DNA from 2 places in the Terrabacter sp. FW104-15G4B genome. Region 1 is predicted to be linked to the other one. Evidence: predicted binding sites of a transcription regulator. Region 1 holds the regulator's gene; the other holds the start of a gene.
What was found. Region 1 encodes LexA, which represses DNA repair genes until DNA is damaged. Its sites were predicted from a motif close to TCGAACANNTGTTCGA; they were not measured.
Positions count from the first base shown of each region.

Region 2: a site for LexA is predicted at 2,001-2,016, ahead of AC3WRT_RS14400 (HNH endonuclease signature motif containing protein). Genes of this name have one in related genera too.

Region 1 covers NZ_JBYTCI010000017.1:44,927-48,327, reverse strand. The annotation lists gene AC3WRT_RS13930 (Sir2 family NAD-dependent protein deacetylase) at 1-655, shown strand, start outside; gene AC3WRT_RS13925 (hypothetical protein) at 737-1,639, opposite strand; gene lexA (transcriptional repressor LexA) at 1,778-2,503, opposite strand; gene AC3WRT_RS13915 (LysM peptidoglycan-binding domain-containing protein) at 2,732-3,145, shown strand.
Region 2 covers NZ_JBYTCI010000018.1:63,388-66,788, reverse strand. The annotation lists gene AC3WRT_RS14415 (GlxA family transcriptional regulator) at 1-639, opposite strand, end outside; gene AC3WRT_RS14410 (hypothetical protein) at 644-871, opposite strand; gene AC3WRT_RS14405 (VOC family protein) at 934-1,335, shown strand; gene AC3WRT_RS14400 (HNH endonuclease signature motif containing protein) at 1,375-1,791, opposite strand; gene AC3WRT_RS14395 (DMT family transporter) at 2,086-3,051, opposite strand; gene AC3WRT_RS14390 (cysteine dioxygenase) at 3,315-3,401, shown strand, end outside.

The DNA.
Region 1 (3,401 bases):
GCAGCGGTTCAACGCGGCGGCACCCAATGAGGGCCACCGGGTCGTCACCGACCTGCAGCGCGCCGGTTACGTCGGGCCCATCATCACGCAGAACGTCGACGGCCTGCACCAGGCTTCGGGCGCGACGGACGTCATCGAGCTGCACGGCTCCCTCGACCGCGCCGTCTGCCTGACCTGCGGGGAGTACACCTCGCGGATCGGGCTGCACGAGAGGATGACCGAGGCGAATCCGGGGTTCATGGAGCGGTTCGCCGAGGCAGCTCAGGCTGTCGGCTCGCAGTGGGGGGAGCAGGTGCGGCCCGACGGCGACATCGTGCTGGCCGACGCGCTCGTCGAGTCCTTCCACGCGCCGCGGTGCCTCGTCTGCGGCGAGGACACGGTCAAGCCTGATGTCGTCTTCTTCGGCGAGTCGGTGCCCAAGGTGCTTGTCGAGCGGTGCTTCTCCCTCGTGGAGGACGCCGGGGCCGTGCTCGTGCTGGGATCGTCCCTGTCGGTGATGAGCGGCTACCGCTTCGTCCGCCGCGCCCACCAGCGCGACGTGCCCGTCGCCATCGTCACACGATCGGCCACGCGAGGTGACGCGGAGGCGACGCTGCGCCTGCACGCGCCCCTCGGTCCGACGCTGAGAGAGCTGCGCGACGCGCTCGGTCACTGAGAAGCCCTGGTATGCCGCCCCTCGGCAGTCCGGGGGCGGCCCCGTCCCTGCGCTGGGTGGCGAAACACCCCTGTCCTGGGGCTACTGGGCGACGGACCGGGTCGGTCGAGCCTCGGTGCCGTCATCGTCGCGGAGGTCCCAGAGCTCCTTGGTCTGCACTGCCCAGTAGACGGCGAAGAGCACGATGATGATGACCTCCGCGATGAGGACGAGGTGGTCGAAGCCGCTCACCGTGACGGCAGTCACCACGCTCACGCCGAGCGCGACGGCCAGCGCGAGCGCGATCGCGATGTAGATGCGCTTGTAGGTGGCGCCGTCCCGACCGGCGGCCCCTGCGTGCCGTTCCCCGGCGCGCAGCGCGCTGAAGACCATGACGGCGATGACGCCGGCCACCATCGTGCCGGCGGCGATGCCGTGGCTCACCGCGATGAAGCGATCACGTAGGACGAGGAAGAGGGCGAGCTCGCCGAGCAGCACCGCGCCGCAGGTGGCCGTGACGACCATCGAGCGCACGGTGGGCCGCTCGGACCGGTCGCGCACCGAATCGCCATGCTTGAGCCAGGTGACCACGATGGCGGCGACGACCGCCACGACGACGAGCGACCAGACGTTGTTGCGCACGGCCGCCGCGATCTCGGCAGGCGTCTGGGTGTACGCGTTCGGCCCGCACCGTCCGTCCGGCACCGTCGGCACCATGGCGACGACGAAGGCCATCAAGCCCGAGAAGTCGAGCAGCACGTCCTCCTCGGGGGAATGGCCCTTGTAGGCGATCAGGTTGGCCCCGAGCGCGCAGAGCGAGCCGACGAAGACGGTGCGTGCGGGCGTGTAGTAGTAGGCGCTGATGGAACCGAGCCAGCACGAGTGGGCGGTCTCCCACCACCACTCGTAGCCGACGGAGAGCAGCAGCATGAGGAGCAGGGCGATCATCGCCCCGCGCAGATAGCGGTAGGTGAAGACGACGTCTCGGGTTCGCCCGGGTGCCATGGCGCTCTCCTTCGCAGGACTCACTGGTCAGAGTCTGCAGTCGTCCCGCCCGATACGCCCGCCGGAGGAACGCCGAAGCCGGCGGCGCGAACGGGCGCGGGCGGCATACGTCGTCGGTCGTCGGGGGCTTGGGGTCGCTCAGATGCGGCGCAGGACCGCCGTCACCTTGCCGAGGATCGTGGCATGGTCACCGTCGATGGGGGAGAAGTCGGGGTTGTGCGGCATCAGCCACACGTGCCCGTCTGTGCGCTTGAACGTCTTGACGGTTGCCTCGTTGTCGAGCATGGCGGCGACGACGTCGCCGTTGTCGGCGTGTTGCTGCTGGCGCACGACGACCCAGTCGCCGTCACAGATGGCGGCCTCGACCATGGAGTCGCCGTTGACCTTGAGCAGGAACAGGTCTCCCTCGCCGACGAGCTGCTTGGGCAGCGGGAAGACGTCCTCGACGACCTCCTCGGCCGTGATCGGCACACCGGCGGCGATCTGGCCGAGCACCGGCACGTAGGACGCCTCGGGGCGTGCGTCACCGGAGCCGGTCTCGGTGTCGTACTGGTCGCCGCGCGGACGCGGAGGCGTCGCGTCGCCGCCGCGGTAGCCGAGCTCCTCGGCCTTGGCGTCCGGGGACACGACCTCGAGGGCGCGCGGCCGGTTGGGGTCGCGCCGCAGGTAGCCCTTGGCGACCAGGGCGTTGAGCTGGTGGGAGACGCTCGACGGGCTGGCCAGCCCCACGGCGTCGCCGATCTCGCGCATGCTCGGCGGGTATCCCCGGCGGTCGACGGAGTTGCGGATGACCTCGAGCACGCGCCGCTGGCGCACGGTGAGCCCGTCTCCGGTCTCACGGTCGGGAAGCTCGGTGACGCCCATGGTGTCCCTCTCGTCGGCTCGTCAGGTCCCCTCCGTCGCCGGCGTGCACGGCCAGTGTCAGTGGTGGCTGGTGAGGTCTGTGGTGTGAGGAAAGACTACGAGGTTCGAACACAGTTGCCAAACACGTGTTCGAGGCGTGTCTCGACTTCATCGCACATCCGTGCTAAAAATCGTACAGACGTTCTATCGAACACATGTTCGCCGGATCTGGAGCAAGGGGAGGTCATCATGAGCGCCATCGTCCTCGAGGCCGTTCGACAGCCGCACACCGAGGGGCCGGCACACCCACGTGTCGACGAGCGCCCTCACCTCGTGCTGGTGCCCACGGGCCCCAGGGCAGTTCGTGCCGCTCGGGCGGCCCAGCCCCCGATGCGCCTCACCCGGTTCGGGCGTCTCACGGTGACCCTGCTCGTCGCCATGGTCATCGCCCTGCTCGGCGTCGGTCTCGCCGGCCAGCTCGCGTCGGCCAGCGGCGATCCGCGCGTCGTCACCGTCGGGCAGGGGCAGACGCTGTCGGGCATCGCGGCTCGAGAGCTCCCCGGGTTGCCGGTCTCCGAAGGCGTCGTCCAGATCCAGGTGGCCAACGCCCTCAGCTCGTCCCAGGTGCACGCCGGCCAGCAGCTCGTGGTGCCGTCACCCTGACCCATCGATCATCGGGTCGGTGCACCGGACGCAGGCGCGACACGCGGCCGCGTCCCCCTGACCCCCAAACGGCCGCGTTGGCTCCACCTCCAGCGGCTGGCGGTAGCGGCGCTTCGACCCCGCCGCTACGGCCCAGAGCGCCGCACTCCTGACAGGGGTGCGGCGTTCTGCTTGTCGGGGTGGCCCTACGGGGTTGGGGCCCGGGAGGCGGCGCCGCCCCCGACGAGCCCTGTGGACGACGGGCATCGAGCCGCGA
Region 2 (3,401 bases), on a different contig from region 1:
CAAGCCCTCGCACGGTTCGGACGGCAGGGGCGTCTCGACGAACTGGCGCTGGCCTCCCGAGCGGTGGGGCGGGACCACCATGCGACGCGCGATCCGCGTGGCAACCTCCGAGCCGAGCTCGGTCCGGACGATGTGCAGGCACGCGTCGATCCCGGCCGCCGTGCCCGCGCTGGTCAGGACGGGGCCGTCCTCGACATAGAGGACGTCGAGGTCGACGCAAGCCCGCGGGTGCTCCTCGGCCAGCCGGCCGGCATACCTCCAGTGAGTCGTGCAGCCACGACCGTCGAGCAGGCCTGCGGCGGCGAGCTGGAAGGCGCCGGAGCAGACCGACAGCACACGATGGCCGGCGGCTGCGTTGTCGCGCAGGACGTCGAGAACGTCGGGATCGTAGGGGCCGTCGACGGGTCCGCCCGGGATCGCGACGAGGTCTACGCCGCGGGCGGACTCGAGCGGGAGGGGCGCCACGATGCTCATGCCGCTCGTCGTGTGCAGCACCTCGCCGGGTCGGGCCGAGCAGACGCGGAAGTCGAACGCCGGCACGCCGTCGTCGGTGCGGTCCACGCCGAAGACCTCGCAGAGCACGCTGAGCTCGAACATGGCGACCGGCTCCTGGACGATGACGGCGATGGTGCGCAGCATCCGGTCAGCATGACACCGCTGGCAGGATCTTGTCGAACATCGACGGTTCTGCCACTCGTGGCTGGATCAGAGCGGGCGCAGAGTTTCTGCCATGGACATCATCCTCTTCGTCGCCATGATCGTCGCTTTCGTCGTCGCCCTCGAGCGGCACCACCGCCGGACGTTCTCGCTGCCACGCGCGCCCTTCGGCGCCGACGCGGAGCGCGATCGCGACCTCGACCGTGTGCTGCACGACGCACCCCCCGCACCAGGCCCCCGCCCCGCGGCGTCCGGGTCAGGTGCGAGGGTGTCCCCATGACGTCCAGCACAGCCCCTGCACACACGTCCGTCGGCCGACTGGCCTCCGTCTCACTCGAGTGCAAGAACCCGTCGGCGCTCGCCGACTTCTACGGCGCCCTCCTCGGACTCCCTCGCGCCTACGAGAGCGCCGACGGCGCCGTCGTCTCACTGTCGGACGGCGGAGTCGCCGTCACGATGATGCGGTCCGTCGACCACGTGGCCCCGACCTGGCCGGAGGCCGGCCAACCCCAACAGCTGCACCTCGACGTGCTTGTAACCGACCTGGAGGACTCCGTGACGCGAGCCGTCGCCCTCGGCGCCACCGAGGCCGCCCACCAGCCGGCGCCCAGCGCTTGGCGGGTCCTCGTCGACCCCGCCGGGCACCCCTTCTGCCTCACCACCATCACCGGCGACTGACCCGCCACCTCCACGAGGCGCGCACCCGGAGGGCAGGGTTCAGAAGGGGGGTGGGTCGTCGGCCGGTCGGGCCGGCCCCGGATCCGGTGGCCCGGAGCCGGGGTCGTGAAGTGCTTCGCGCCAGTCCTTGGGGTAGGTGACGTAGTCGCGCCCGGCCGGCGAGGTCCAGCGGATGCCCTGGTGGTCGGTGCGGCGCACGTCCCAGATCCGGGCGGTCTTGCCGTTGTGGCAGCCGCGGCTGAGGGACTCGGCGTTGGAGACGTGGGTCGGGCCGGCCGGCCAGGGCACGAGGTGGTCGAGGTCGCACCGCTCGGCCGGGACCTGGCAGCCCGGGCCGCGGCAGACGCCGTCGACGGCCCGGACGTGCTCGAGCATCTCGCGCGTCGGGGTGTAGCGGTCGCTGGACAGCTCCAGGGCCCGGCCGGTGTCGACGTCGACCGCCAGGCGCTGCCACACAGCACGCCGTCAGCCTCGTCCTCCAGCGAGACAGGCGGACGCTGCACCCCAGAACCGGCGGCGCCGGCGGTACGGCCGCGGCCACGGCGAAGCACCGCGACGATCCGCGGGTTGAGGTGACCGCCCTGGCCATCCGCATCGGACGGGCGCCCGGCTTCGAGGAATGGCACGAACTCACTCCCCTCACCCGGAACGCCGACTACCTATAGTAGAACACCTGTTCGAACGAAAGGCAAGGGTTTCAGCCGCCAGATTCGGCCCGAAGGTGTTGCGGCACAGCGCGATCAACAGGAGTCAGGGCTCCACCTCCGGTTCGGCGGCGGGTTCGGCGGCGGCCTTCGCCCGCGGCTTGCGTCGCGTCAGCAGCACTCCCGCGATGCACAGCGCACCACCGACGAAGGTCAGGGACGGCGGGACCTCGGAGAGCAATGCCCAGGCGATGAGCGTGGCGATGAAGGGGACGAGGAAGGTCGTCAGGGTCAGCGTGCCGGCATCGCTGCGCGCCAGCACGTAGGCCCACGTCGAGAAGGCGATGGCGGTCGGGAAGATGCCGAGGTAGGCGATCCAGCCGAGGATGCCCGCGTCGCTGTCGCGCACGACCGCCACGAGTTCACCGGTCCACGGCAGGCAGACGACCGTCCCGATGACGCAGGCCAGCCAGGTGACCTCGGGACCCGGGAGGCGGCCGAGGAGGGGCTTCTGCGCGAGGACGCCCACGGCATACGTCACCGCCGCCAAAACGGCGAGCCACACCCCCACCATGTCGCCCGAGCTCCCCGAGTCGCCGGAGGAAAAGCCGCGCGCGATGACGACGACCCCGGCGAAGCCGACGGCCATCCCGATGAGCAGCCAGCGGGTCATCTTCTCGCCGAGAAAGACGGTGGCGAGCAGGGCAACGATGATCGGGCCGATCTGGACGATGAGGGCGGACGTGCCGGCGTCGATGCGCCGCTCCGCCGCATTGAGGGCCAAGTTGTAGACGCCGAACCAGCCCACGCCACATAGGAGCAGCAGAGGCCAGTCGCGCTTCGCGGGCCAGGTGCGCGGGCGGCGGAACACGAGCACGCCGAGTGCGGCGGAGGCGACGAGCAGGCGCCCGAGCGACAGCGCGCCGGGTGGCACGTCCCGCCCGAGGTGCCGGATCGCCACGAAGGCCGAGGCCCAGAGCAGGAGCGTCACTGCGACCGCAGCGAGCACGAGCCACCGTGCGCGGCGCGTACTCGTCGGGGCTGCGGAGGGGGTGCGGGAATCCACGGTCACCCCCAGACCCTAGACACGAGCACCGACAACGCGCTGCCGGCCTTCCCGTCAGATGTGCCCGAGATCCCGCCAACGGAACCGCCTTGCTCCACCCCCATGCATAAGTTAACGTTTCTCACGTGACAACACATGGTTATGTCCGGGGCGGCTCCGATCCATGTCGCCCGCTCGGGAGCCGGCGCGCCCGCTGAGCGGATGAGCCAGCGAGCGCAGCGCCTCCCGAGCGCCCCGCATCCTGCTTCGCCGACCCGAAAGGCACGACCATGTCCCGCGGCGCCCAGCGCATCTCCGTCGACCTCGCCGACACCGCCCGTCGTCTCGCCCGCCAGCGCACCGTCTGGCAGGGCCTC